Pleomorphomonas sp. PLEO: one gene and its partner. The protein of the gene in region 1 interacts with the protein of each later gene in a pairwise test. Links are inferred from orthologs where the notes say so. Each region holds a gene or a part of one and is shown in the gene's direction. Other genes may lie near its edges.

Region 1 (3,807 bases):
GCGGCAGCGCTACATGGCAGTGGCCGGCGGGCTCAATCCGCTGCTGGCGCTAGCCGATGTGACCTTTGTCATCTCCGGCGGTCTCAAGGGAGCCGTTTCCAAATGAAGCGACTGATACTGTTCGTCATGACCGGCCTCCTTTTGGCGGCCGGTATAGCGACGAGCGCATTTATCTATCTTTTCCCCAGCCTGCCGGTCGAAAAGACGGACACTCTCGGTATCGCCGAGGTGATCGCACCGCGCAAAGAGCCGACTGGCATCGTCTATTTGCTGTCGAGCGCCGGTGGCTACGGTTTTTGGGATCGCGTGACGGCCCGCCGCTATGCGGCAAAGGGCGCGATCGTCGTCGGTATCGATACGCCGGCCACGTTCGCCAAAGCGGAAAAGCTCCCCGATGACTGCGTCTACTTCGTCTCCGACGTCGAGCAGGTCAGCCAGGACATTCAGCGGGTGCTGGATGTCGACAGCTATCATTCGCCGTTGATTGTCGGCAGCGATCTCGGCGGCACCTTCGCCCTGGCGCTGGCCGCCCAATCGCCGGATGCCACGATCGGCCGCACGATCGCCGTCGATCCGCGCGCGGCGCTGCCGCTGCGCAAGGAGCTGTGCAGCGACGCCAAGCACGCCAAAGCGGCGGACGGCAACGGCTGGGTCTATGAGCTTCAGAAGGGGCACCTTCCCGACCCGATCGACGTTTATCTGACCCGCGACGCCGACCCAACCGGGGCCTCGCATGTCGATGAACTGGTCGGATCAGGCTTTGGCATTGCCACGGCCAAGAGCGTGAAAGTCGCCAGCCGGACGCTGGACGGCGCGGTGCTCGAGCAGTTGGTGAGCAAGGAAGACAACGGATCGCCGCTGGCCGGTATTCCGATCACCCTGGTGCCGGCCACGGCGACGCACGACACCATGGTCATCATCTATTCTGGCGATGGCGGTTGGCGCGACATCGACGCCGAGATCGGCGGCTATCTGGCCAAGGCCGGCGTGCCTGTGGTCGGCATCGACTCGCTACGCTATTTCTGGAACGATATCGACCCGGCCGACGCCGCCGACGACCTTGCCAAGGTGATCGACGCCTACACGAAGAAGTGGAACGTCCACAAGGTGGCGCTCGTCGGCTATTCCTTCGGCGCCGATGCGCTGCCGGCCATCTATCAAGCGCTGCCCGCCGACCACAAGGCCAGCGTCAATCTCGTCTCGTTGCTCGCCTTCACCGGTGCGCGGCAGTTCGAAATTCAGGTCTCAGGTATCCTTGGCGGCAAGACCGACCCCAACGGACCGTCGACGCTTCCGGACCTCGAGAAAATCGAGCCGGCCAAGGTGCAGTGCATCTATGGCAGCGAGGACGATGAGACGGCTTGCACACGCCTGCCGAAAGACAAGGGCTTCAGCCTGATCGTCCATCCCGGCGGTCATCACTTCAACGACGACTACAAGCCGGTCGCCAAGGACATTCTCGATCGCCTTGTTCCGCAGGACACCGCGTCGACCGCCGTGGAGGCACAGGCAACGCCTTGACGAAGCCGCCGGGAACGGGGAACAAGGCGTCATGCGCTTTCCCGTTCCGTTGGTTCCCGGCCGGCTCGTCCGCCGTTACAAACGCTTCCTCGCCGACTGTCTTCTGGACAGTGGCGAGGAGGTAACCGCCCACGTCGCCAATTCGGGTTCCATGCTCGGCCTTGCGACGCCCGGTTCTCGCGTCTATCTCTCCCGTTCCGACAATCCGAAGCGTAAGCTTGCCTGGAGCTGGCAGCTCATCGAGGTGGACGTTACGCTGGTCGGCATCGATACCGGCCTTTCCAACCGCATCGTCGCCGAGGCGATCGCTGAGGGGCGCATTCCCACCCTTGCCGGCTACGAGACGCTGCGTCGCGAGGTGCCCTACGGCGCGCGCAGTCGTGTCGACATGTTGCTAGAAGGCGCGGGACGCCCGCCCTGCTATGTCGAGGTCAAGTCCGTCACTTTGTCGCGCAAGGTGGGGATGGCCGAGTTTCCCGATGCCGTTACCGCGCGTGGGGCAAAACATCTCGCCGAGCTTGCCGCCGTGGTCAAAGCCGGAGCACGGGCCGTCCTTGTCTATCTCGTACAGCGCGGCGACTGTGATCGCTTCGAGCTCGCCGCCGATATCGATCCGGCTTACGCCATGGCGGCGGGGGCGGCTCGCGCAGCCGGCGTCGAAATGCTGGTGGCGCGCACCGTGATCACGCCGGAGGGAATCGAAATCCGACCCGATTTCTGACAGAATAGTGAAACACAGCCGTGTACTCGGCGCGGTGCTTGGGTATATGACGACGAAAACACGAGGCCGTTCGGCTTCCAATGCCAGATACAGGTTGGTTGATCCGATGATCAATTATGTCGACGCGGCGGTCGCTCCGCTGCGCAACACCGGAGACATTCGCCTTTACACCGCGGCCGACTTCGACGGCATGCGCAAGGCCTGTCAGTTGACCGCCGGCTGCCTCGATGAGCTCGTGGATATCGTCAAGCCGGGCGTTTCCACGCAGGAGATCGACGACTTCGTCTATAATTATGGCTGCGATCATGGCGCCCTGCCGGCCACCATCTATTATCGCGGCTATACCAAGTCGGTCTGTACCTCGATCAACCATGTGGTCTGCCACGGCATTCCCGATGACAAGCCGCTGCGCGAGGGCGACATCGTCAACATCGACGTCACCTTCATTGTTGATGGCTGGCACGGCGATTCCTCGCGCATGTATGGCGTTGGCGTCATCAAGCGCGCGGCCGAGCGGCTGATCGATGTGACGCATGAGTCGCTGATGCGCGGCATTGCCGCCGTACGGCCCGGAAACACCACTGGTGATATCGGCGAAGCCATTCAGAGATATGTCGAGAGCGAGCGCTGCTCAGTGGTACGCGATTTCTGTGGCCACGGCGTCGGCAAGCTATTCCACGACACGCCGAATATCCTGCATTACGGCCGCAAAGGCGAAGGTCCCGTGCTGAAGCCGGGCATGATTTTCACCATCGAGCCGATGGTCAATCTCGGCCGGCCGCATGTGAAGGTGTTGTCCGACGGCTGGACGGCGGTAACGCGCGACCGTTCGCTATCGGCGCAGTTCGAACACGCCGTCGGCGTCACCGATGCGGGCTGCGAGATCTTCACGCTGTCGCCGAAGGGCCTGTTCAAACCGCCGCTGAAGGCTGCCTGAAGGTTCTCAGCACCCGGCGGCCATCGGACAGCCGGGATTGGCGCAGCTCGACGGGTTGCAACCCGGTTCGGCTGCGAACGACGCCTTGGCTGCTCCCACGCTGGGGGCCATCAGGGCCTTTTCGACATGCGCAACACCGCAGGACGGGCAGGCGTAATCGGCCTTCTTTGCCTCCCAGTCGGCATTGCCGCCGAACCAGTCGTCGAAGTCGTGGCCGCAGGCGGCGCAGTGCAGGTTGAAATGGATCATGGCTGGGCCGTGGTCTCTCGTGTTGTCGTGGCTGATAGGTCGCCGCGACGGCCGATCCTGTCAAGCGCAGTTCCCCCTAGGAGCCAGGCTCTAGCCGGTGCGTGGATCGTCATGCGTGCTGACGGATGCACGATTGCGATGCTCAAGGCCTCGAAGCCGCCACAGGTCTGTCTTCGCGGCATCTCAATCCTGGGGCAGGATCGGGCCATAGGATGCAACCGTGTCTCGGGGGAGATCAACGTGAAATCGATGTTGTTTGCCGCCGCGCTTTTGAGCGCCGCTTCGCCTCTCGTACTGGCAACCACGGCCTTTGCCGATGACAAGGTGGGTTCCGTGCTGTTGTCGTCGGGAGGGCTGGCCGAGATCGTTCGCAACGTCG
Region 2 (3,458 bases), 2.2 Mb from region 1 along the record:
TTCTGTTGACCCTGGGCGATACCGAGGAGCGACGCCGCTATCTCAACGGCCGTGCCACCCTCGGCAAGCTCTTGAAGCTCGGCGCCGTGCCGGTCATCAATGAAAACGACACGGTAGCCACCACCGAGATCCGCTATGGCGACAATGATCGGCTAGCCGCCCGTGTCGCCGCCATGATGGGCGCTGATCTCTTGGTGCTTTTGTCCGACATCGATGGTCTCTATACGGCGCCGCCTCAGGTCGACCCCAACGCTTCTCTGATCCCTGTGATCGACCGCATCACACCGGAGATCGAAGCCATGGCCGGCGGCGCGGCTTCCGAATTGTCGCGCGGTGGAATGAAGACCAAGATCGACGCCGGCAAGATCGCCACAGTCGCCGGCACGGCTATGATCATTGCCTCCGGCAAAGTGGCGGCGCCGCTCTCCCGTGTCGACGCCGGTGGGCCACACTCGCTATTCCGAGCCGAAGCCAACCCGGTCACCGCCCGCAAGGCCTGGATCGTCGGTCACATCGACGCGCCCGGCGTTCTGACGATCGACGCCGGCGCCGTCCGGGCGCTGAAACAGGGGCGCAGCCTGCTGCCACCCGGCGTGACCCGGGTCGATGGAGATTTCCATCGCGGCGACACGGTGATCGTTGTCGATGAAGCCGGTGTCGAGCTGGCCCGTGGCCTCGTCGCTTATGATGCCGTCGATGCACGGCGCATTCGCGGCCAGAACTCGACGGTAATCGAAGATATCCTCGGCGCACCCGGCCGCAGCGAAATGATCCATCGCGACGACCTCGTGCTAAAGGGCGACCTCGGAGACTGACCATGACTGCATTGACCGACGTTTCCGTTCACGACCTGATGGCCGATATTGGCCGGCGCGCGCGCGTCGCCGCCCGTCGCCTTGCCCGCGCCTCAACACAAGAAAAGGCGGCGGCGCTGACCGCTATGGCCATAGAGGTTCGTGCCCGCGAAGCCGACATCCTCAAGGCCAACGCCATCGATGTCGCGGCCATGAAGGAAAATGGCGTTGCCGCCTCCTTCCTTGATCGCGGCACGCTGGATCCCGCTCGCGTCGAGGCCATCGCCAAGGCGCTGGAGGAAATCGCTGCCCTGCCCGATCCGGTCGGCCGTGTGCTCGCCGCCTGGACGCGGCCGAACGGCCTCGCCATTGAGCGCGTTGCAACGCCGCTCGGCGTCATCGGGATCATTTTCGAAAGCCGGCCCAACGTCACCGCCGACGCCGGCGCCCTCTGCCTGATGGCCGGCAACGCCGCCATCCTGCGCTGCGGCTCCGATTCGCTTCGCTCGTCGCAGGCGATCCTTGTCGCGCTCGTCGCCGGTCTCCGGACGGCCGGCCTGCCCGAGGATGCCATCCAGTTGGTGCCGATCAAGGACCGCGCCGCCGTGGGCGAGATGCTGACCGGCCTCAGCGGGTCGATCGACGTCATCGTTCCGCGTGGCGGCAAGAGCCTGGTCGCCCGCGTCCAGGCCGAAGCGCGGGTGCCGGTGTTCGCCCATCTCGAGGGCATCTGCCATATCTATGTCGATCGGGCCGCCGACCTCGACATGGCCGTCACCGTGACCGTCAACGCCAAGCTTCGGCGCGTCGGCGTCTGCGGCTCGGCCGAGACTCTGCTCGTCGACCGCGCTGTGGCTGATACGCACCTCCTGCCAATTCTCAAGGCGCTTCACGAGCGCGGCTGCGAAATCCGGGCAACTGAGGAAATTCGCGCCCGCTTCCCGGCAGCCGTGCCGGTAACCGAAGCCGATTGGTCGACGGAATATCTGGCGCCGATCATTTCGGTGGCACTGGTCGACGGCATCGACGCCGCCATCGAGCACATCGAAACCTACGGCTCGCATCACACCGACAGCATCATCACGGCTGACGAAACGGCGGCCGCCCGCTTCTTTGCCCGTGTCGACTCAGCCATCGTGCTGCACAACGCTTCGACGCAGTTCGCCGACGGTGGCGAATTCGGTATGGGCGCCGAGATTGGCATTGCCACCGGAAAGATGCACGCCCGTGGCCCGGTCGGCGTCGAGCAGTTGACCTCGTTCAAGTACCGCGTGCGCGGCAGCGGCCAGACGCGACCGTGACGACACCCCGCCTCCCCGTCACATTCCCGGGCATGCGCATTGGCCTGTATGGTGGTTCCTTCAATCCGCCACACCGAGGCCATGCCCACGTGGCGCGGCTGGCACTTCAAAGACTTGGGCTCGATCGCATCTGGTGGCTGGTCAGCCCTGGCAACCCCTTGAAGTCGATGGACGGCCTACCGGATGTCGGCCAACGGCTGGCAGCCGTGCGGCGGGTCGCCAACCACCCGCGCGCGGTCGTCACCGACCTCGAGGCGCGACTCGGAACGCGCTATACAGTCGACCTCATCCGGCGGCTGAAAGCGCTCAGACCAGATGTTCGTTTCGTGCTGGTCATCGGTGCCGACAACTGGGCGACGTTCCACCGCTGGGGCGGCTGGCGCGAGATCGCCCAAACGGTGCCGATCGCGGTCATCGACCGCCCCGGAGCCACCTTCGCGGCGCTGGCCTCACCGGCCGCCCGTACTTTTGCCGGCGCGCGCGTCGCCGAGTGTGACGGCCTCTTGCTGCCAAGCCTTGCCCCCCCCGCCTGGATATTCATCGCCGGCGTCAAGGTGCCGCTGTCATCGACCGCCCTGCGCCAAACCAGCTTAGCCATTGGTCCAGCCTGATCTTGAAAACGTCACCGTCAAGGTTCATCCTTTCAATCATCGGCGGTTGTCGGCATGGGGCCGGCTGTCGCGGACCATTTCACGAGGTGCACCCCTGAGCATGCCTTTCACCGAGGGCGCCTTCAGCGCCAACTCCTTTGCCGACGTCGCTGCGTTCTCCGGCGATGCCACTCCTCTTCCGCGATCCCTGCTCGATACGATTCTCGCCAGCCTTGACGACGCCAAGGCCGAGGCCGTCGTTGATATCGACGTTGCCGCCAAGACGCCGATCGCCGATCACATGGTGATCTGCACGGGTCGCTCCACTCGCCATGTCGGCGCCATCGCCGACCATTTGGCCAAGGACCTGAAGGATGCCGGCTTCGGCGCCGTCGCCATCGAGGGTCAGCCGGCCTGCGACTGGGTATTGATTGACGCGGACTCGGTCATCGTCCACGTCTTCCGCCCGGAAGTGCGCGAGTTCTATCATCTTGAGAAGATTTGGGCGCCCGACCCGGAGCCCGCTACCGGCCGCCGTTGAGGTATCCACCCAGAAAAGTGGATACCCGAGCTGGAACGATCCGCTTGGAAAGCTGTAGACTTTTCGAAGGCGCGGATAGTCCGGAAATGGCTCGGAAGCTTCTCATGACCCCGACGCGCGGGGCCGCTGGCCCCGCCGGTACGGCGCGTGCGCCCGACTAAGAAGAGACTTATGCGCATCGCCATTCACGCTGTTGGAAAACTGAAGGCCGGCCCTGAGCGCGAGCTTGCCG

What was found. Proteins that work in one complex are often made in the same cells at the same time.
Region 2: the proteins of sfsA (region 1) and AB6N07_RS02830 interact in binary tests that used the Escherichia coli proteins (3 or more experiments, as listed by UniProt). The link is inferred for Pleomorphomonas sp. PLEO from one-to-one orthologs.

The regions. Positions count from the first base shown.
Region 1 is NZ_CP166625.1:2,847,058-2,850,864, forward strand. The notes cover bases 595-3,397. They hold sfsA (DNA/RNA nuclease SfsA), read left to right. Parts: upstream 595-1,552; coding sequence 1,553-2,242; downstream 2,243-3,397. Other genes in these bases: AB6N07_RS13220 (AcvB/VirJ family lysyl-phosphatidylglycerol hydrolase), read left to right, coding at 595-1,521; map (type I methionyl aminopeptidase), read left to right, coding at 2,349-3,179; AB6N07_RS13235 (DUF1178 family protein), read right to left, coding at 3,186-3,397. In the rest of the region: bifunctional lysylphosphatidylglycerol flippase/synthetase MprF, read left to right, coding at 1-106; more of AB6N07_RS13220, read left to right, coding at 103-594; more of AB6N07_RS13235, read right to left, coding at 3,398-3,428; AB6N07_RS13240 (DUF4139 domain-containing protein), read left to right, coding at 3,678-3,807. UniProt on the Escherichia coli protein: Binds to DNA non-specifically. Could be a regulatory factor involved in maltose metabolism.
Region 2 is NZ_CP166625.1:651,213-654,670, reverse strand. Bases 1-2,956 are described here. They hold AB6N07_RS02830 (glutamate-5-semialdehyde dehydrogenase), read left to right. Parts: upstream 1-817; coding sequence 818-2,095; downstream 2,096-2,956. Other genes in these bases: rsfS (ribosome silencing factor), read left to right, coding at 2,807-2,956; AB6N07_RS02825 (nicotinate-nucleotide adenylyltransferase), read left to right, coding at 2,092-2,706; proB (glutamate 5-kinase), read left to right, coding at 1-815. Outside these bases: more of rsfS, read left to right, coding at 2,957-3,226; 23S rRNA (pseudouridine(1915)-N(3))-methyltransferase RlmH, read left to right, coding at 3,398-3,458. UniProt on the Escherichia coli protein: Catalyzes the NADPH-dependent reduction of L-glutamate 5-phosphate into L-glutamate 5-semialdehyde and phosphate. The product spontaneously undergoes cyclization to form 1-pyrroline-5-carboxylate.